2 regions of the Streptomyces sp. NPDC091292 genome follow, and region 2 is predicted to be linked to the other one. Evidence: riboswitches for the same ligand, from Rfam matches in the RefSeq annotation. Region 2 holds a riboswitch; the other holds the start of a gene.
The links. Region 2 has a riboswitch for cyclic di-AMP ahead of ACIQNU_RS37360 (NlpC/P60 family protein). Riboswitches for the same ligand answer to the same signal wherever they lie in the genome.
Positions count from the first base shown of each region.

Region 1: another riboswitch for cyclic di-AMP. It lies ahead of ACIQNU_RS40905 (M23 family metallopeptidase); the one in region 2 lies ahead of ACIQNU_RS37360 (NlpC/P60 family protein).

Region 1 covers NZ_JBIVUQ010000031.1:53,815-64,385, forward strand. Annotated here, with positions in the region: gene ACIQNU_RS40855 (hypothetical protein) at 1-599, shown strand, start outside; gene cyaB (class IV adenylate cyclase) at 615-1,175, opposite strand; gene ACIQNU_RS40865 (helix-turn-helix domain-containing protein) at 1,193-2,041, opposite strand; gene ACIQNU_RS40870 (hypothetical protein) at 2,144-2,677, shown strand; gene ACIQNU_RS40875 (LysR family transcriptional regulator) at 2,869-3,735, shown strand; gene ACIQNU_RS40880 (MFS transporter) at 3,841-5,109, shown strand; gene ACIQNU_RS40885 (PRC-barrel domain-containing protein) at 5,165-5,521, shown strand; gene ACIQNU_RS40890 (hypothetical protein) at 5,562-6,140, shown strand; tRNA gene ACIQNU_RS40895 (tRNA-Met) at 6,276-6,349, shown strand; gene ACIQNU_RS40900 (PP2C family protein-serine/threonine phosphatase) at 6,519-7,775, shown strand; cyclic di-AMP (ydaO/yuaA leader) riboswitch at 8,068-8,213, shown strand; gene ACIQNU_RS40905 (M23 family metallopeptidase) at 8,225-9,319, shown strand; gene ACIQNU_RS40910 (aldo/keto reductase) at 9,417-10,361, shown strand; gene ACIQNU_RS40915 (PrsW family intramembrane metalloprotease) at 10,375-10,571, opposite strand, start outside.
Region 2 covers NZ_JBIVUQ010000023.1:66,257-76,827, forward strand. Annotated here, with positions in the region: gene ACIQNU_RS37325 (hypothetical protein) at 1-85, opposite strand, end outside; gene ACIQNU_RS37330 (PspC domain-containing protein) at 72-1,391, opposite strand; gene ACIQNU_RS37335 (PspC domain-containing protein) at 1,654-2,952, shown strand; gene ACIQNU_RS37340 (LuxR C-terminal-related transcriptional regulator) at 2,949-3,662, shown strand; gene ACIQNU_RS37345 (NlpC/P60 family protein) at 3,673-4,725, opposite strand; gene ACIQNU_RS37350 (hypothetical protein) at 4,991-5,344, shown strand; gene ACIQNU_RS37355 (hypothetical protein) at 5,357-5,968, opposite strand; gene ACIQNU_RS37360 (NlpC/P60 family protein) at 6,014-7,192, opposite strand; cyclic di-AMP (ydaO/yuaA leader) riboswitch at 7,199-7,373, opposite strand; gene ACIQNU_RS37365 (ATP-dependent DNA helicase) at 7,611-10,274, shown strand; gene ACIQNU_RS37370 (M23 family metallopeptidase) at 10,357-10,571, opposite strand, start outside.

The DNA of each region.
Region 1 (10,571 bases), on a different contig from region 2:
GGCTCGCCGCCAACGGCACCCGTGTCGTCCCCACCCTCACCGTCCACCACTCCCTGGAGCGCACCGATCAACTGCCCACCGATTCACCGGAGTTCAAGTACCTTCCCCGCTGGGTGACGGACTCCTGGCCCGACATATGGGCCGGCCTCACCGCGGGGCGCACCGCGCAGGACACCGCCCGTATCCAGCGGATCTACGAGCACCGGCTCCGGCTCGTCGGTGAACTGCACCGGGCGGGCGTGCCGTTGGCCGCCGGCACCGACACCGGTACCGGCTACGCGGTCCCCGGTTTCTCCGTCCACCACGAGATGGAACTCCTCGCCGAAGCCGGACTGCCCACCCGGGACGTGCTGCGCGCCGCGACCACCGAGCCGGCCCGCATGCTCGGCCTGCCCGCCGACCGCGCCGACCTGCTCGTCCTCGACGCGGACCCGCGCACCGACATCCGCCACACCCGGCGGATCGACTCCGTCCTGGTCGCGGGCCGCTATCTGGACCGGGCGGAACGTCTGCGTCTGCTGGACGACGTGGCGCGCGCCGCCGCCGCGAGCGAGCCTCCGGCCGAGGGCGCCCCGGCCCCCCATGTCTGCGTCCACTGACGCTTGCTCCGAGGGTCAGCGGCGGTACGCGCGTACCGCGTCCGTGTACGTGTCCCCGGTCAAGTCGCCCGCCGCGATGCCGAGTTCGGCCAGCACCGTACGGATGGCGTCCAGCGCGGCGGTCAGGGACGCCTCGTCCGGTACGAGGGTTTCGAGCTCCAGGAACGTGCCGTCGATTTCCGGGACGCGGACCAGCGTCGCGAGCATCCGGTGGCCGTGCGCCGCGAAGGCGTAGCTGCGGCAGTGCTTCTCGAAGGCGATCAGTTCGACGTGGCCGAGGCCGCGCAGGACGGCGTGCGCGGCCGGCGCGTCCGCGACCGCGGTCTCGTATTCGGGCCTGGAGCCGGACGCCTCGTCGACCGGGGCGTCCTTGAAGGTGAGCAGGGTGCGGCGGGTGCCGTCGGGGCCGCGCACGGTACGCAGGCGCAGCTCCTGGTCCGCCCGCTCAAGGGCGGCGTCGGGGCGGTCGTAGTACGTGTCCTCGTACACCTCGACCCGGGCGTCGGCGCGTGCGGCGAGGTGGCGTACGACCGTCTCGGGTGCTCGGACCCGCGCCTTCAGTTCGGCCTCGATCACGGACGGGTCCCCTCTTGTCAGACCGTGCGGTGCGCGCCCTCGACGACCGCCTCGAACATCCGTCGGAACCCCCGGAACAGCGGCCCGTGCGGTGTCGCTATCACCTTGTACGTCGCTGACTCGTGCCCTTCCCAGCCGCGGTCGAAGGCGCCGACGAACATCGTGCTGTCGGTGCGGATGAGGCGCCAGGTGGGGAGGGTGCCGTACCGGTACACCTGGATGTCGCAGGTGTCCGCCAGCGCGCGCAGACGGGCCTCGGCCAGACGTACCCCGCCGGCGAGCGATTCGGCGGATTCGCCTATCTCGGCGGCGCGTTGGGCGAGGGCGTCGCTGTCCGGGTCGAGGAGGAGGATGCGGACGCGGAGTCCGGTGCCGCCGAGTTCGCGGGGCAGGCAGGCGCGCAGGAGGGAGTCGTTCAGCCCGATGAGGCCGAGGCCGCGTACGGCGAGTACGTCCAACTCCTGTGCCACGCGCGCCTGCTGCTGTATCTCCTCGGCGGCGGAGTTCTGGGCCGCGTACACCCGTACCACCTCGGGGAACGCGGTGAGATCGAACGCCGCGCCGCTGGAGCGTTTCTCGCGGCCTGCCGCCAGGCCCAGGAGGTGGCGGGCGTCGTCGGGCATGCGCAGCCCGTCCGCTATCCGCTCGTACACATCGAGCCGGGACACCTCGCGGCGGCCGTTGATGATCTCGTTCACCCGGCCCTGCGCCATGCCGACGGCCGAGGCGATACGGCCCTGACTGGCGCCCGAGTACCGCTGGACGTACCGGAAGACCGCGCCGATGTCGCGTCCGCGCAGGGCCTGGCGCACGTCGGCGCGCTCCCACGCCCAGTCGGGCAGCTCGATCGCTCCGGCCACCGCCATGGCGTAACCCCCGGTGTTCGCACACAAGATGGGAAGTAATCCCACGGTGAGATTACCGGCGGGGGATCGCGCGGACACCGCCTGTCACGCTTGGCTGAGCGCATGGTGAAGACGCCCACGATGGAATGGATGCCCGCCGGCCGCACCGTGTCGCTGCGCCCCGCCGGCAAGTGGTGGGACGCGGTACGGGTGCCGCGCGCCACCGGACTGGAAGCGCTCGGCCGCCTCGGCGGGGACACGGGTGCCGTCATCGAGGATCCGGGTGGCGACATTCTGTACTGGTTCGTGCCGACCGGGGAGGCGGCGCACTGGCAGATGCCGGACGGGGCGCGGATCGTCGTCCTCGGTGACGCGGCGCATGTCGCGGTCCCCGGGCCGCAGCGCACGTCCGGTCCGCACTGGCGGGTGCCGCCGACCCGGGACACCGCGCCCCTCACCGACCCGGCCCGCCTCCACAACGCGCTCGCGCAGGCCGCCGCGCATGTGGCGGACGAGCCGGCGGGGGAGGCGTTCCGGTGTCTGATGGACCACTACGACGAGTGTGTCGGGTGCAGTTCGGATACGGACCGGTGTGCGTGGGGGCGGCAGTTGCGGCAGGCGTGGGTGGGGGTGCGGTGGTCGCGGTCGGCGGCTTGACGGGGTCCGACGGGAGCGGGTTCTGACGGGAGGGGGGGTCGTCCCCGCTACGCACTCCGGGTACGGGGATCGCCGTCTTTTCGGGGCCGGTTTCGCGGTTACGGCGCGCTGAGGCGGCGCCGGGCCTTGTCGTACGGGAGCGTTTCCTCGCGTGACATTCGGTGCGACGGCGGTCCGGTTGGGGAGTGCGGATGGATCTGCGGCAGATGGAAGTCGTCGTCGCGGTGGCCGAGGAGGGCGGGTTCACGGCGGCTGCGCAGCGGCTCCGTGTCGTGCAGTCCGCCGTGTCCAGTACGGTCCGCACCCTCGAACGGGAGCTGGGCGCCGCCCTCTTCGACCGCACCACGCACCGGGTCTCCCTCACCCCGGCCGGCGAGGCGTTCGTACCGGCCGCGCGTCATGCCCTGCGGGCGGCCGAGCAGGCGCGGGCCGCCGTCGACACCGCCCGGGGCGAGCTGCGCGGACGGGTGACCGTCGGCACCATGCAGGGCGTCTGGGCCGACCTTCACCGCCCGCTCGCCGCCCTCCGCGCCGAGCACCCCGGCGTCGTGGTCCGGCTGCGGCAGGCCGCGGTGACCGACATCCGGCAGGCGCTGCGCGAGGGCACCGTGGATGTGGCGGTGCTCGCGCTGGACCGGCGGCAGCAGCGTGGTCTGGTGACGCGGCTGCTGGCCCGCGAGGAGATGGTGCTGATGACGGCGCCCGAGCGTTCCGTACCGCTGCTCAGCGGCGGCAAGATCGCGCTCGCCGACGCGGCCCGGCTGCCCCTGGTCGACTTCACGCCGGGCTGGGCCATCCGTCTCGCGGCCGACCAGGCGTTCCGCGCGGCGTCCGTCGAGCGGGAGACCACGTTCGAGGTCAACGACATCTTCGCCGCGTCCGACCTCGTACGGAACGACCTCGGTGTCTGCGTCATGCCCGTCTCGGTCGCCGCCCGCTTCCCCGACCTGCGCACCTACCGCTTCGAACGGCACGCGCCGCGCTGGACGGTCCTGGTGGTCCGGCCGCACGGGGACCCGCCGCCGGCGGTGGCGGCCCTGCTCGCCCACATGACGTGAGCCGGGCCTCGCACGGGGCCGCTCATCTCCATCCGAGATGACCGATATCTCGAACCATCGCTTCGAGAGGGGAAGCGGGGCCGCCGCGCGGGCGCTGAAGCTGACATGGCTGCCGAACCCACACCCCACGTCCCCGCCGCCGCCGGAACCCGCGCCGAGGCCCCAGTGCCCGGACCGGGTGCTGCCGGCGGCATACCCGGCTGGCTGGTCGCGCTCATCGCCGTCGCGTGCGGCATGACCGTCGCCAACCTCTACTACGCCCAGCCCCTGCTGTCCGAGCTGCGCGACGTCTTCCACCTCAGTACGACGGCGGCCGGTGGCCTGATCACGCTCACCCAGATCGGCTACGTCGTCGGCATGCTCTTCCTCGTCCCGCTCGGCGACCGCCTCGAAAAGCGGCACCTCGTCACGGTGCTGCTCACGATCACCACGGTCGCGCTCGCGGTGGCCGGTGTCGCGACCAGCTTCCCGATGCTGCTGATCGCCGCGCTCGTCGCGGGCGCGACCTCCGTCGTCGCCCAGATCCTGGTGCCGTTCGCCGCGAGCCTCGCCCCCGACGAGGTCCGGGGCCGCATCGTCGGCCGCGTGATGAGCGGCCTGCTCACCGGCATCCTGCTCTCCCGCACGGTCAGCAGTCTGGTCTCCGACGTGGCCGGATGGCGCGTGGTGTTCCTCGGCTCGGCGGTCCTGATGGCGCTCCTCGCGGTGGCGCTGCGCGTGGCCCTGCCCCGGCAGGAGCCGACGACGGACGTCCCGTACGGCCAGGTCCTGCGCTCCACGGCCCGCCTCGCCCGCACCCACCCCGTGCTGCTGCGCCGGGGGCTGTACCAGGCGGCGATGTTCGGCGCGTTCAGCGCCTTCTGGACGACGATTTCGTACGTCCTCACGGGCCCCGGATTCCATTACTCCGCCATCGGTGTCGGTCTGTTCGCCCTGGTCGGCACGGCGGGTGCGGCCATCGCGCCGTTCGCGGGCCGCTGGGCCGACCGGGGTCTGGTCCATCCCGTGACGGGTGTCGCCTTCGCGGTCGCCGCCGTGGGCTTCGCGGTGGCGGGCTTCGGGCAGCACAGCATCGTGTTCCTCGCGCTGGCGGCGATCCTGCTCGACATGGCCGTGCAGACCTCGCTCATCCTGGGCCAGCACACGATCTACCAGCTCGACGCCGCCGCCCGCGCCCGCCTGAACAGCGCCTTCATCGCCACCTTCTTCATCGGCGGCGCCCTCGGCTCCGAGATCGGCTCGCTGGCGTACCACGCGGCCGGCTGGACCGCCGTCACCGCCCTCGGCGCCGCACTCCCGGTCCTCGCCCTCCTCTACTGGCTGACCGAGCGGCGGCCGTCCGGTAGCTCGGCGGAGCGCCCGGAGGCACACTGAGAAAACTGGTGGGGAACCGTTGGGGAACCGTTGGGGGCCCGCGAAAGGAACCACGATGATCGAGGTGAGCGACGTCCGCGAGTGGCGCGGTTACGCCGTCAACGACCGGGACGGACACAAGATCGGCACCCTCGAAGCGGTGTACGTGGACACCCGTACCGACGAGCCGGCCATGGCCACCGTCCGCACCGGCCTGCCGACCCGCTACCGCCTGGTCTTCGTCCCCCTCAACGCGGCCACCGTCGGCCCCAACTACCTCAAGGTCAACTACGACCGCACCCTGGTCAAGGACAGCCCGTCGATCGGCACCGACGACGTACTCCCCGCCGACCAGGAAGAACCGATCTTCCAGCACTACGGCCTCCCGTACACCCCCGGCACAGCAGGAGAACGCCAACTGGCCCGCCGCTGACCTCCTCCTCCCGCGCCCCCTCCGACGGCGAGCTGCTTGGATGACGAGCAGCTCGGTCAGCGCGTGGGAAGAGAAGGACGGTTGGCGCATGAAATCAGCGGTACGAGGGGTCGCGGTCGCCGCGGCTGTCTGCCTCCTCGTCGCCGGGGAATCCGGGGCCCGCCGCGGGCAGGCGCTGAATGGCGGCATACAGACCATGGGGACCCTCGGGAACAGCCATGTGAAGGTCGGCGACATCTGGTGGGTCGCCTTTCCCGAGCTGCGGAACTCGTCGTCCGTGGACATCGTCCTCACGGGTGTCGAGATGACCCACGTGCCCGCAGGGCTCAAGGTCCTCGAATACGGCGCCTTCGACCGGTCCGACACGGAAGGCGTCCCGCTGCTGGCCCGCGAAGGCGCCTCCCAGGCACCGAGGTTCGACCGCCTGACCAACTACGTACGCGAGGAAATCCGGGTCAAGGCCGGGAAAACGGGCGACATCTTCTACATGGTCCGCCTGGAGGCGACGGGGCCCATCAAGGGGAACCTTCAAGGGTGCCGGTACGAGTACCAGCAAGGCTCCGCCAGGTATGAACAGACTCTCGGTTGCGATACCGCCCTCCGGCTTGAGAAGGACTGACACGCCGCCGAGCAGACCTACCCTGTTTCAGAAAGTGGCCAGATCTCCGGTACCTGTCGGTGATCTGGCCACTTTTCCGAGAAGGGTCCGGCGGCGTGAGGGGGCGCTCGGATGGCGTATAGTTGGGTTCACCGACGCGGGGTGGAGCAGCTCGGTAGCTCGCTGGGCTCATAACCCAGAGGTCGCAGGTTCAAATCCTGTCCCCGCTACTCAAGGTCAAAGGCCCGGAGGCGTCAGCTTCCGGGCCTTCGGCGTTGTCCGGCCCTCTCACCCGGTCGGCCCGTACCGGCTCGCCCCCCGCCCCCGCTACGGGAAATCTGGTGGGGCGCGATGACGGGCGTGACGGCGGTACGGCGGAGGCGGCGGGAGAGATGACCGGTGGCGCAGCCAGGCGGACACGACGGTGAGCATGAGGGCCGTGTTCCCGCCGAACCCACCCGCCCCGAGGTCTCCGGCCATCCCGAGGTTCCCCCCACGCCACCCCGGCCCTCCGGCGACTTCGTCCCCGGCACCTTCGACCCCCCGGCCGAAGCCGCCACACCCCACCGCGGCCCCGCCCGGCACCGCCGCTCCACCCCCGCCCGCGGCTTCGTACGCTCCCTGCCCTGGCTCCTCATCGCCGGCGGACTGCTGTTCGACGCCCTGACCCCGCCCCAGTTCACGGCCGCCCCGCTCTTCGCCGCCGCCCCGCTCGCCGCCGCCCCCTTCTACGGCATCGGCGCCACGATCATCGCCGGCACCCTCGCGTCCCTCGCCGTCCTCGGCCTCCGCTTTGACCGCGGCAATGTCACGGACATCGCCGGCTTCACCGAGATAGTCACGATCGTCACCGTCGCCGTACTCGCCATCCTCATCAACACCCTCGTACGCCGCAGTGACGCCCAACTTGCCAGCGCCCGCGAGATCGCCGAGGCCGCCCAGCGCGCCGTACTGCCCGAACCGGCCGAGCGGATCGGCGGCTTCGACGTCGCCGCGCGCTACGAGGCGGCGCAGGCCGACGCCTTCATCGGGGGAGACCTCTACGCGGTCCAGGACACCCCGCACGGGGTCCGCGTCGTCGTCGGAGACGTACGCGGCAAGGGGATGGGCGCGGTGGCGGCCGTCGCCGTGGTGATCGGCGCGTTCCGCGAGGCCGCCGAACAGGAGAGCACCCTGGAGGCGGTGGCACAGCGCCTGGAACGCGCCCTGGAGCGCGAGGGCACCCGACGCCGCGGCATCGACGACTTCGAGGGCTTCACCACGGCCCTGCTCGCGGAGATCCCGCACGGCGAGGACATCGTCCGGATCGTCAACCGCGGCCACCCCGAACCGCTGCTCCTGCACGGCGACGGGGAGCTGCGCGTCCTCTCGCCGGCCCAGCCCGCGCTGCCGCTCGGCATGACCGACCTCGGGAGCTGGCCCGACCGTTCCGACGAGGCGCACTTCCCGTACGGCGCGACCCTGCTCATCTACACCGACGGGCTGTCCGAGGCCCGCGACGGCGAAGGGGTCTTCTACGATCCCGCCGAGCGGTTGAAGGGCCGTACCTTCCCGGGGCCCGGCGCCCTGCTCACCACCGTCGCCCGCGAGGTGCGGGAGCACACGGGCGGCGGCAGCACGGACGACATGGCGCTCATCGCCCTACGAAGACCCTGACGCACCCTGACGCACCCTGACGCACCCTGACGCCCTCCCGCGTCGCCCGCCCTATCACCATGCGTGATCGAACGGCAGCCCTCCGCATAACAAGTGACGAACTATCAGCTGACAGTCACGTCAAGAAACCCCCAGGTGTGCCGTCAACTCGCCCGATTCCGCCCCTCACTGTCCCGTAAAGTCCAGGCCAAAGCCTTTAACGATCAACCGGAACCGCTTGGAATCCGGCCCCGCCGTCTATTAACGTTCGATAACGCAGCGCGGTCGTCCCAGCCGTCACAAGAGGCGGCTCCGTGCGCACGCGCCGAATCCCGCAAGGGAACCGGGGAACCACCACTTGGGGTGAATCGGGCATCCTTCCTCGCCGAAGGATGCCGGTAGGAGACCTTCCTGCTCCGAACCCGTCAGCTAACCCGGTAGGCGAGAAGGAAGGAAAGGAGTACGCCTCAGTGGCGTCCAACCCGCCTGCCCCCGAAGCCTCACCTCGCCCGAAGGCCTTCGCACCATTCGAACCCTTCGGATCATCCGAACCCTTCGGATCCGCGTACGGCCCGGCCGTCGCCGAGGAGGAGCGGGGGGAATGGAACCCCACTGAGGAGTCCATACGCCCCGTACGCGGCAGGCACCGCGTCGCCAAGCAGCGCGGCGGACTCGCCCGCAGCTCCACGGTCCTCGGTGTCGGCGTGATCGCCGCCGTCGGCGCGGGCGGCATCGCCACCGCGCAGGGCGGGAAGCCGCCCGTCCGGATCGCCATGCCGGACATGTCGGCGGTCACCGACTCCCTCCCGGACGCCAAGTCCCTGCCGGGCGTGGGCGCCCTCATCGCGGACGACCCCGCCCCGGCGCAGACCGTCGCGGCCCCCCTCACCGGCGCGGGCATCACCGCGACCGACGCCCAGCAGGGCACCACCGACGCGGGCGAGGCGCTGCGCGCACGGATCATGGAACAGGCCGAGCAGCAGCAGGACCAGGCCGACACCGCCGAGCGCGTCGCCGCCGAGGAGGCCGCCGCCAAGAAGGCCGCCGCGGACGCCGCCGCCGAGCAGGACAAGGCGAAGGCCAAGGCCGCCGCCGAGAAGAAGAAGGCCGAGGAGGAGGCCAAGGCCAAGGCGGAGAAGGAGCGCCTGGCCAAGCTCGCGAAGAGCTTCGCCCTCCCGACCTCCTCGTACACGATCACCTCGACCTTCGGTGAATCCGGTTCGCTGTGGTCGTCCGGCCAGCACACCGGCCTCGACTTCGCCGCCCCGACCGGCACCCCGATCAAGGCGGTGCACAGCGGCACCATCACGGAGGCCGGCTGGTCGGGCTCCTACGGCTACCGCACGATCCTCACGCTCGACGACGGTACGGAGCTGTGGTTCTGCCACCAGTCCTCGATCAGCGTCAGCGTCGGCCAGAAGGTCACCACCGGCGAGGTCATCGGCCGGGTGGGCGCCACGGGCAACGTCACCGGGGCCCACCTCCACCTGGAGGTCCACCCGGGCGGCAGCAGCACCGGGATCGACCCGATGGCCTGGCTGCGGAGCAAGGGTCTCAATCCCTGACCAGCCGTAGCGGGACGTAACCGGCTATAGCTGGTCGTAGCGGGCCCTGGCGGCGTGGGGCGGAATGCCCGCCCCCGTAAGAGTGTTGGCTGCACCTATGACATCCCTACGCAGCCTCGGCTCCTCCGACCTCGAAGTCTTCCCGCTCGCCCTCGGCGGCAACGTCTTCGGCTGGACCGCCGACGAGGGCGAGACCTTCGCCGTACTCGACGCCTACACCGCCGTCGGCGGCAACTTCGTCGACACCGCCGACACCTACTCGTCCTGGGTGCCCGGCAACCAGGGCGGGGAGTCCGAGACCCTCATCGGCAAGTGGCTCACCGCCCGTGGCAACCGCGCGGACGTCGTCGTCGCCACCAAGGTCGGCAGCCACCCCGACTTCAAGGGCCTCGCCGCGCCCACCATCAAGGCCGCGGCCGAGGCGTCGCTGCGCCGCCTCGACACCGACTACATCGACCTCTACTACACCCACTTCGACGACCCGTCGGTGCCGGTCGAGGAGATCATCACCGCCCTCGACGGCCTGGTGACGGCGGGCAAGGTCCGCGCCGTCGCCGCGTCCAACATCACCGCCGAGCGGCTCCAGGAGTCCCTGGACTTCTCGGACCGCGAGGGCCTGGCCCGGTACGCGGCGCTCCAGCCGCACTACAACCTCGTCTCGCGCGACACGTACGAGGGCCCGCTCCAGCAGGTCGCGTCCCGCTCGGGGCTCGCCGCCGTCCCGTACTACGCGCTCGCCGCCGGCTTCCTCACCGGCAAGTACCGGCCCGGCACCACCGTCGACAGCGCGCGGGCGGGCAGCGCGGCCAAGCACCTGGAGACCGCGCGCGGGCGCAAGGTACTGGCCGCCCTGGACACGGTGGCGCGGGAGCGGAACGCCGAGATTGCCACGGTGGCCCTCGCCTGGCTCGCCGCCCGCCCGACGGTCGCCGCGCCCCTCGCCAGCGCCCGCACGGTCGAACAGCTTCCGGCCCTCATCGCGGTGGCCGACCTGGAACTGACGCCGGCCGAACTGCGCACGCTGACGGAGGCGTCGGCCTGACGGGGGCCGGTACCTAGTAGGTCTGGTACGGGTTGTAGGCGGGGTGAGGGTACGGCGGGTACGCGTACGGATTCGGGTTCGGGTTCGGGTTCGGGTTCGCATAAGGGTTCGGGTTCGCGTATGTCCCGTACCCCACAGGCCCGCCCGGCCCCGGCCCCTGCCACTGCTGTGGCACCACGACGACCGGCGGCGCGGTGGCCTGCGCCGCGT
Region 2 (10,571 bases):
GCCCGTCCAGCGCGTACAGCACTCCGGCGCCGAGCAGGGCGACGCCCGCGATCAGCCGTCCCGGCTGGAACTCATGGCGCAACACGGGTCACCACCGCCTGTCCGAGACCGACGTCGAGCCGGAGATCGAGGGTGCCCGGGTTCTTCGAGCCGTCCGTCGGGGGCAGGGTCACCGTCTTCTCCTTGCCGGGTGCGATGTCGACATCGCCGTTCCGGTCGCCGGGCAACTGGATGTCGCCGATGCCGACGTGGATACGCAGCTTCACCGTGGTGTTGTCCGGTACGACCACCTTGAGCTGCCCCGCGCCGACCGCGACGTGGCTGGTGACCGTGGTGTCCTTCGCGGGTTTGACCTTGCTCAGGTCGAGGGTGCCGATGCCGGAGCCCAGGTCGTAACGGTCGCGGACGTCCGTCGCCGTCGCCGGGGTCCAGCCGGTGCGCATCCAGTGGGTGCTGATGTTCTCGGGCAGCGCGGTCGCGCCCGCGAGGAGGGCCGCCGTGATCACCGCGAGGATGATCGAGCCCGCGCCGGTTCGCCCGAGGAACGCGCTGACCGCGATGCCCAGGCCCAGCACGCCGAGCGCGCACGCCAGGCCCGTCTGGAGGCTCTGGCCGAGCGCCAGGTGCTCCCAGGTGAGACAGGTGCCGAGGCCGCCCGCCACCAGCGCGAGCAGGAACACCCAGCCGCCGATCCAGCGCGGGCCGCGCGGCCGGGGCTCCGGGGTCCACGGCACCCGGGCCTGCTGCCATGCCGTCCGGTGCGGCACCCGGGCCGCGCTCGTACCGCTCATGCCCTCGGGCCCCCAGAGATAGCCGGTGTCGCCGTCGTGTGTGCCGTCCTTGACGATGGGCTCCCGCCACCAGGAGGGGTGCGCGTGCGGCGCGGGCGGCGCCTTGGCCTCCGGCGGCGCGTCGGCCGACGCCTGCGCGGCCAGGGGGTCCGGGTCGGCGGTGTCGCGCTGCCGTGACCAGTAGCCCGCGCCCGCCAGGAGCAGGGCGACGACCCAGCCGAAGGTGAGGACGCCGCCGTTGCCGAGCATCGACAGGAACAGTCCGCAGCCGACCAGGGCGAACAGGACCGCCGTCAGCGCGGGGCCCTCCACCCGGCCCGACAGCGCCCTGCGCGCCTCGTTCTCGTCCTCGCCGTCCAGCGGGACGAACAGCCAGACGAAGCCGTAGAAGAGCAGACCGATACCGCCCGTGGCGGAGAGCACCACGAGCACGATCCGGAAGATCACCGGGTCCATGTCGCAGGCGCGGCCGAGTCCGGAGCACACCCCGCCGAAGACCTTGTGCTGCCGGTCGCGCCGGAACTTCTCCGGTGCGGGAGGGGGTGGCGGAGGGGGGCCGCCTTCGCTGCGCTCGGCGGCCGGGTGCTGAGCTGCTGTCATGGGTCCATGGTGACGGGGGGCGGGGGGCGGTGGGACCGGGGGTGACCCTGGGGTGTCCCTGATTTCGGGGTGGTGGGGCCCTTGGGGGGTGGTGCGGATGGTCTCGATTCCGCCGGGCACTCGCCGTGGGGGTGGAGCGCCGTTGCGGCGGGATTTGGGTTGTGCGGGAGGTGTGAGTGGGCCAGTGCGCCGGGTACGTCGGGGGTAGTTCCGGGTCCGACCCTGATGTGGGGGCCGGGGGTGGCGTGTGAGGATCGGGGGCATGCCGGACGTTCTCGCCGCACCCGTTGATCCGACCTGGACCCCGCGCAAGCTCTACCGCAGCAGCGACGGTCGCTGGCTCGGCGGAGTGGCGCGGGGGCTCGCCGGGCATCTCGGGCTGCCGGTGGTCTGGGTGCGGCTGGTGTTCGTCGGGCTGTTCATGGCCGACGGACTCGGCGCCCTCCTCTACGCCGCGTTCTGGTTCTTCGTACCCCTCGGCATCGGCGGTGTCGGCGGGGAGCGGCACTCCGTGCTCACCAGTGAGACCGCGCCCGACGGGCGGCGGCGCCTGGTGGCCCGTAAACCGGACAAGGGGCAGCTCGTCGCGCTGCTCGCCATGGTCGTCGTCGCCATGATCTTCGTCGGCAATGTGAACCTGGGCGCGGGCGCCAAGGGCTACATCTGGCCGACGCTGCTGGTCGCCGCCGGTGTCGCCCTGGTGTGGCGGCAGGCGGACAACGCGCGCCGGGCCCGCTGGATGGAGGTCGGCCGGCGGCGCCGGACCCTGACGCTGCTGCGGTCGGCGGCCGGTGTCGTGCTGGTCGGCGCGGGCGTCACCGGCATTTTCGTACTCCAGGGCTCGGCCGCCCACCTCGGCTCGATCCTCCAGGCCGCGCTCGCCGTCCTCGTCGGGATCGCGCTGCTCGCCGGGCCCTATCTCGTCCGCATGACGCAGGACCTGTCCGAGGAGCGCCTGATGCGCATCCGCGCCCAGGAGCGGGCCGAGGTCGCCGCGCACGTCCACGACTCCGTCCTGCACACCCTCACCCTGATCCAGCGCAACGCGGAGAACGCCGGCGAGGTCCGCCGGCTCGCCCGCGCCCAGGAACGCGATCTGCGGGCCTGGCTGTACAAGCCGGACGGCACCGGCAAGTCCACCGAGGACGGCGACGAGGGCCCCGGCACGGTCGCCGAGGCGGTACGGCTGCACGCGGCCGAGGTCGAGGACAAGCACGGCGTCCCGATCGAGGTCGTCGTCGTCGGCGACTGCCCGCTGGACGACCGCCTCGGCGCACAGATGCAGGCCGCGAGGGAAGCGATGGTGAACGCGGCCAAGTACGGTGGCGAGGGCGGCGCCGTACAGGTCTACGCCGAGGTCGAGTCGGACACCGTCTTCGTGTCGGTACGCGACCGGGGCCCCGGTTTCGATCTGGACGCGGTACCCGCCGACCGCATGGGCGTACGAGAATCGATCATCGGCCGTATGCAGCGCAACGGCGGCACGGCCCGGCTGCGCGCGGTGCCCGACGGCGGTACGGAGGTCGAGCTGACCATGGAGAGGGCGGAGACAACGTCATGAGCGACGCGACCGGCGCGACCGACGCGACAGGGGCGAGCGAGCCGGCCGGGCGGCGGGCGCGGGTCGTCCTGGTGGACGACCACCGCATGTTCCGTACCGGCGTCCAGGCCGAGATCGGGGAGACCGACCGTACCGGCGTGGAGGTCGTCGGCGAGGCCGCCGACGTCGACCAGGCCGTCACGGTCATCACGGCGACCCGGCCCGAGGTCGTCCTCCTCGACGTGCACCTGCCCGGCGGCGGCGGCGTCGAGGTGCTGCGCCGCTGCGCACCGCTCATGGCGGACCCCGAGCAGCCCGTACGGTTCCTCGCGCTGTCCGTGTCGGACGCCGCCGAGGACGTCATCGGGGTGATCCGGGGCGGCGCCCGGGGCTATGTCACCAAGACGATCACCGGTACCGATCTGGTCGACTCGATCTTCCGGGTGCAGGACGGGGACGCCGTGTTCTCGCCCCGCCTCGCCGGGTTCGTCCTCGACGCGTTCGCCTCGACGGACGCGCCGCCCGTGGACGAGGACCTGGACCGGCTCACGCAGCGGGAGCGCGAGGTCCTGCGGCTGATCGCCCGGGGCTACGCGTACAAGGAGATCGCCAAGCAGCTCTTCATCTCCGTCAAGACGGTCGAGTCCCACGTCTCGGCGGTCCTGCGCAAACTCCAACTGTCGAACCGGCATGAACTGACCCGGTGGGCGACGGCTCGGCGGCTGGTCTGACGGCACGGCCTCAGGCGACCCGGGTCGCTCCGGCGAACGGCATCTGGTCGACGGGGGCCAGGCGGACCGGGGCGCTGGGGTTGGGGGCGTGGATCATCTGGCCGTTGCCGACGTAGAGGCCGACGTGGCTGATGCCGGAGTAGAAGAACACCAGGTCGCCCGGCTGGAGTTGGGAACGTGAGACCCGCTGTCCGGCGTTGATCTGGGCGTACGTGGTGCGCGGCAGCGCGACTCCGGCGGCGCGGTAGGCGGCCTGGGTGAGGCCGGAGCAGTCGAAGGCGTGGGGTCCGGACGCGCCCCAGACGTAGGGGCTGCCGAGGGCGCCGTACGCGAAGGAGACGGCTGCGGCGGCGCGGGAGTTCGGGCTGGTGGCGGCGAGGGAGGGGGCGGGGGCGGGGGCGCTGCGGCTGTCGGCCCGGGAGGCGTGGGGTGCTGCGGTCACCTCGGTGCGCTGGGGGGCGGTGAGCTGGTCGAGGAGTCGCTCGGCCTGGTCCAGCTTGTCGGTGACGGCCCGTTTGTGTGCCCGGAGCTGGGCCTGGCGTGCGGCGAGACGGGTGCGTTCGCCTGCGGCCTCGGCGCGCAGCCGCCCGATCTCGGCGAGGTCCCGGCCGACGCCGGTGACGGCGTGCGCCTGACGGTCCCCGATCCGCTCGGCGAGGGCCGCGCCCTCCAGATACTCGTCGGGGTCGGCGGAGAGCGCGAGCTGTACGGAGGGGTCGAGGGCGCCCGTGCGGTACTGGGCCGTGGCGACCGAACTCAGCGCGTCCCGTGCCGTGTTGAGCTTCTCCGTCTTCCGGGCGGCCTCGTCCTGGAGGTCGGCGTACGCCTTCCTCGCCGCGTCCGCCTGTTCCTTCGCGCCGTTGTACTTCTCGGTGGCGATCTCGGCCTCGTGGTACAGCTTGTCGACCTTGGCCTTCACCTGGGCCGGGGTGAGCCGGGGTTCGGCGTGGCCCGTGCCGTCGAAGGCGGTCGCCGTGGCGGCGCCCGCGAGGGCGAGGGTGGCGGCGCCACGGGCGGTGCGCCCCCCGAGGGAACGCTGCCGGGCTCTCCGATGGGCGGCCACGGGGGTCACGTCCTTTCGTCGTCGGGTACGGGTACCGGCGGCGGGTCGCCGGTCACCTGACGCAGGACGCTATGCGGGTACGTGACCCTCCCGTGACCCCATGCGAGGAACTGACCATCTGTGCCCCCACCCCGACCACATCGGACACCCCCCACCCACCCGCCCCTCCACAATCCCCGTTGACTCCGATTGACTCCGACCGAACCTCACGTTCCCGATCCACCCGGTGGGTCCCTCTGATAGGGCGACAGCTAGGGTCCGGGGTATGGATCTGCTTATCCATCTTTTCGTCGGGCTTCACATCGTCGGCATAGCCTCCCTTCTGGGTGGGTTTCTCACCCAGATGAAGGCCATGAGCGCCGGCACCGCCCGCTTCAGCCCCGCGATGCTGCACGGCGCCCTGACGATGCTGGTCACCGGTGTCGCCCTGGTCGGTCTCAACCAGGCCGACGACAACACCGTCAACAACATCAAGATCGGCGTGAAGCTCGCCCTGCTGATCGTGATCCTCGGCCTCGTGTACGTGAAGCGCGACGAGGAGGCGGTCGACAAGGGGTTGTTCGCCACCGTCGGGGGTCTCACGACGGCGAACATCTTCATCGCCGTCCTCTGGACCTGAGTTCCTGCGCCGTCAGCCGAACCAGACCACCAGGCGCACCCGCTCGTCCCCGCACCCGTCGGCGTGCTCCCGCATCGCCGTCCACACCGGCGCCCAGCGCTCCCCGTCCGGCGGCGCCGGCATCCGCGCCGTGAGGACCACCGGCCGGTACACCGCACCGTCCCGCCGCACTTCGCCTCCGGGCGGCCACTCCGGCGGCGCGAGGAGCGTCCGCGCGCCGAAGACGTCGGCCGCCGCGTCGCACAGGTCGGGCGTCGCCTCCACGACCTCGCCCAGGACCGGCGCCCCGTCGCGTCCGGGCCGCCACACCGCCACCCACGACCAGGCGGGCGCGTCGGCGAGCGGGGCGTCCCAGTCGACGGCGGCGACCTCGGCCCAGGTGGCGTAGGTGTGGCCGTGCGTGTAGTCGACGGCGCCGGCTTCCCGTACCGGGTCCGACGCGTCGTCGGGCAGACCCCGGTACGGGAAGAGGGGCCGCTCCATGCCCGATGCCCGGCCGACGCCGAACAGACAGTCCCACGCGTCGTGGTCCCGTCCGAGGGCGAAGGCGGTCAGATCGCGCGCGACCTGCCAGCGCCCGTCCGTCGTACGGGTCTCGATCGCGCCGTCGATGTCGGTCCCCACGTGCCGTGACTCCCGGTGCTGTGACTTTCCGTGCCGGGTCGGTCGTTACGCCGGGCGCACCACGCTGTGGATCGGCATGTAGTAGATCGACTCGACGCGGACGTTCGCGCCCGGCTTCGGCGCGTGGATCATCTTGCCGTCGCCCGTGTAGATACCGACGTGGCTGATGTCGTCGTAGAAGAAGACCAGGTCACCGGGGCGGGCGTCGGCCGTCGACACCGTCGTGCCCACCTTCACCTGGTCCCAGGTGGTGCGCGGCAGCGTCACACCGGCGGCCTTCCACGCGGCCTGCGTGAGCCCCGAGCAGTCGTACGAGCCGGGGCCCGTGGCCCCCCACACATACGGCTTGCCCAACTGCGCCTCGGCGAAGGCGATCACCTTGGCGGTCTGCGTGGACGCACCCGCCGACGTACCGGAGCCGGTGCCGGAGCCTGTGCCGGAATCCGAACCCGTACCGGAACCCGTACCCGATGAGGGGTTCTCCGCCGTGGCCTCCTGCCGCTTCTTCTCCTCCGCCGCCTGCTTCCGCGCCAGCTCCTCCGCCTTGCGGCGCGCCTCCTCCTGCTTCTTCTTCTCGATCGCCGCCAGCCGCTTCTTCTCCTCGGCGGTCAGCTTCGACAGCAGGTCGCGGGCCTCGCCCAGCTTCGTCTGCACATCCTGCTTGCTGGTGCGCAGCGCCGACTGCGAGGCCGTCAGCTTCGTCAGGCTCTTCGCCGCCTGTTCCCGCTTCTTGGCCGTCGCGAGCGCTTGCGTCTGGTAGTCGTCGACGACCTCCTTCTGCCGCTCGGTGAGCCGGGACGACAACTGGCGCTGGTCGAAGTAGTCCTGCGGATTGTCCGCGAGCAGCAGGGTCGCCGTGTCCGAGACCGCGCCCGTGCGGTACTGCGCGGCGGCGAACGAGCCCATGGCCCGCCGCGCCTCGTTCAGTTTCTCGGTGCCGCGCGCCACCTGGTCGAGCAGCCCGTCGACCTTCTTCTTCTGCTGGGCGCTGCGCTCCTTGGCGCCGTTGTACTTCTCGGTGGCCACGCCGGCCTCGTGGTAGAGGTCGTCGACCTTGCGCTGCACCTCTTCGATGCTCGGCTTGTCGTCGGCGGGCGCGGCCTGCGCGCTCTGCGACAGGAGGGCGACGGAGGTCAGGGCCGCCGTCGTGATCCCGAGGGCGGGGGATGTACGGAGCCCGGCGACACGTGTGCCCGGCTGCCGTTCTCTGCGGTGCGACGCCAACGGAGGCGCTCCTTCCGTGGACCGCCTACCGGGTTAGCTGTCGGGTTCGGGCGGGTGGTTCGGAAGGCTGCCCTACGGTTCCGTACGCCTGTCACGGCGACGGCACCGATTCACCCCAGGAACTGAGTGGGTCCCCGGCTCCGGCTGCCTCGCGGCGCACCGGACTCAGCGGAGGCCACCCGTCCCGGCGTCGTTCGCCGGCGGGGGTCGGGAGGCCTGCCGCGCACGCTAGCCAACTCCTGTGAAGCCTGTGAAGGTTGATGTGCGATATGCCCGATACATTTTCGTGACTTTCTCGCCGAGTGAGCGCTGAGTGAGCACTGAGTGAGCGGACCGATTCGCTCCGTTTATGGAATGGGGTACGGGGACCCTGAACCCGGGGCCGGTTGTCGGTGGGGCGGCCTAGACTCGGGAGGCGATGAGCAGCCTCTTTGACGACAGTTTCCTGGCGAACCTCAAGGCGCCCCACGCCGCCCACGAGGAGCACCCGCCCCACCCCGAGGACCCCCAGGATTCCCAGGACCCGGGGGCCCATGAGGACCCCGAGCACCTGGCCCCGGAGGAGATCCCGGACGACCTGTTCGGCGGGAAGTTCGACGCGCCCCCGCCCCGGGACGCGTACTACCGGGACGGCGCCCCCCGTCCCGTACTGGACCCGGCGGCGCTGCTCGACGGGCTGAACGATCACCAGCAGGCCGCCGTCACGCACGCGGGCTCGCCGCTGCTCATCGTGGCCGGCGCCGGCTCCGGCAAGACCCGGGTGCTCACCCACCGCATCGCGTATCTGCTCGCCGCGCGCGGTGTCCACCCGGGCCAGATCCTCGCGATCACCTTCACGAACAAGGCCGCGGGCGAGATGAAGGAGCGCGTCGAGCACCTGGTGGGTCCGCGCGCCCACGCGATGTGGGTGATGACCTTCCACAGCGCGTGCGTGCGGATACTGCGCCGCGAGTCGAAGAAGCTCGGTTTCACGTCGTCGTTCTCGATCTACGACGCGGCGGACTCCAAGCGCCTGATGGCCCTGGTCTGCCGCGATCTCGACCTGGACCCCAAGCGCTATCCGCCCAAGTCGTTCAGCGCCAAGGTCTCCAACCTGAAGAACGAGCTGATCGACGAGGAGGACTTCGCCGCGCAGGCGAGCGACGGTTTCGAGAAGACCCTCGCGCAGGCGTACGCGATGTACCAGTCCCGTCTCCGCGAGGCCAACGCCCTCGACTTCGACGACCTGATCATGACGACGGTCAATCTGCTCCGCGCCTTCCCGGACGTCGCCGAGCACTACCGCCGCCGCTTCCGGCACGTCCTGGTCGACGAGTACCAGGACACGAACCACGCGCAGTACGCACTCGTCCGCGAACTGGTCGGCACCTCCGAGCACCCGGCGGACGTACCGCCGGGCCCCGACGACCTGCCGCCCGCCGAACTGTGCGTCGTCGGTGACGCGGACCAGTCCATCTACGCCTTCCGGGGCGCCACCATCCGCAACATCCTCCAGTTCGAGGAGGACTACCCGGACGCGACCACGATCCTCCTGGAGCAGAACTACCGCTCCACGCAGACGATCCTCAGCGCGGCCAACGCCGTCATCGAGCGCAATGAGAGCCGCCGCCCCAAGAACCTGTGGACCAACGCGGGCGCGGGCGCCCAGATCACCGGCTTCGTCGCCGACACCGAGCACGACGAGGCGCAGTTCGTCGCCGACGAGATCGACCGGCTCACGGACGCGGGCGAGGCGAAGGCGGGCGACGTCGCCGTCTTCTACCGCACCAACGCCCAGTCCCGTGTCTTCGAGGAGATCTTCATCCGCGTCGGCCTCCCGTACAAGGTGGTCGGCGGCGTCCGGTTCTACGAGCGCAAGGAGGTCCGGGACGTCCTCGCGTATCTGCGCGTCCTGGCCAACCCGGAGGACTCCGTACCGCTGCGCCGTATCCTCAACGTCCCCAAGCGCGGCATCGGCGACCGCGCCGAGGCGATGATCGACGCGCTCGCGCAGCGCGAGAAGATCAGCTTCCCGCAGGCGCTGCGCCGCGTGGACGAGGCGTACGGCATGGCGGCCCGCTCCACCAACGCCGTGCAGCGGTTCAACACGCTCATGGAGGACCTGCGCACCATCGTCGAATCGGGCGCCGGGCCGGCGACGGTCCTGGAGGCCGTGCTCGAACGGACCGGGTATCTGGCCGAATTGCAGTCCTCGACCGACCCGCAGGACGAGACCCGCATCGAGAACCTTCAGGAGCTTGCCTCCGTGGCTCTGGAGTTCGAGCAGGAGCGCGGCGGGGGAGCGGGCGGCGCCGAATCTGTGGCGGACGGGGCGGATTCCGTGGCGGATGGGGCCGTGGCGGATGGGGCTGCGGCGGACGCGGCGGATGCGGACGCGGCGGTGGGGGTGGACGCGGCGGCCGGTGCGGCGGCGCCGGGCACGCTCTCCGACTTCCTCGAAAAGGTTGCGCTCGTCGCCGACTCGGACCAGATCCCCGACGAGGAGGACGGCTCCGGCGTCATCACCCTGATGACGCTGCACACCGCCAAGGGCCTCGAATTCCCGGTGGTCTTCCTCACCGGCATGGAGGACGGCGTCTTCCCGCACATGCGCGCCCTCGGCCAGACCAAGGAGCTGGAGGAGGAGCGCCGCCTCGCCTATGTCGGGATCACCCGCGCCCGCGAGCGGCTCTACCTCACCCGTTCCACGCTGCGCAGCGCCTGGGGTCAGCCCTCGTACAACCCGCCGTCCCGGTTCCTCGAAGAGATCCCGGACACCCATCTGCGGTGGAAGCGGAAGGGAGGCTCGGCCGCCCCGATGGCCGCGGCTGCGTCGGGCCCGGCCGCCGGTATCGCGGGCTCGCTCTCCTCGACCCGGTCGCGTACGGCCGCTTCGGGAGCCTCGGGCTTCGCGACGCGCCGCGCGACCGAGAAGCCGGTCGTCGCCCTCGCGGTGGGCGACCGCGTCACGCACGACCAGTTCGGCCTGGGCACGGTGGTCGGCACCAAGGGCACGGGGGCGAACGCCGAGGCGACGATCGACTTCGGGGACACGAAGCCGAAGCGGCTGCTGCTGAGGTACGCACCGGTGGAGAAGCTGTAGACGGACAAGTGGGCGCTTGCCCACTCTCAGCCCGGCCGGCGTTTGAGGCCACGATAAGGCGCGGCCGGGCAGACCTTGAGTCTTAAGTCGGGTCGACCCCGTGGCTGCGCAACCAAGCAAGAGGATCAATCGCGGCGCCGCCGCCGGGCCGGACCTCGAAGTGCAGGTGCGGCCCGGTGGAGTTGCCGGAGTCCCCGGAGTAGGCGATGACATCGCCCGCCTTCACGGTGCCGCTCATGATCTTGTAGCTGGAGAGGTGGCAGTACCACGTCTCGGTGCCGTCGGCGGCGGTCACGA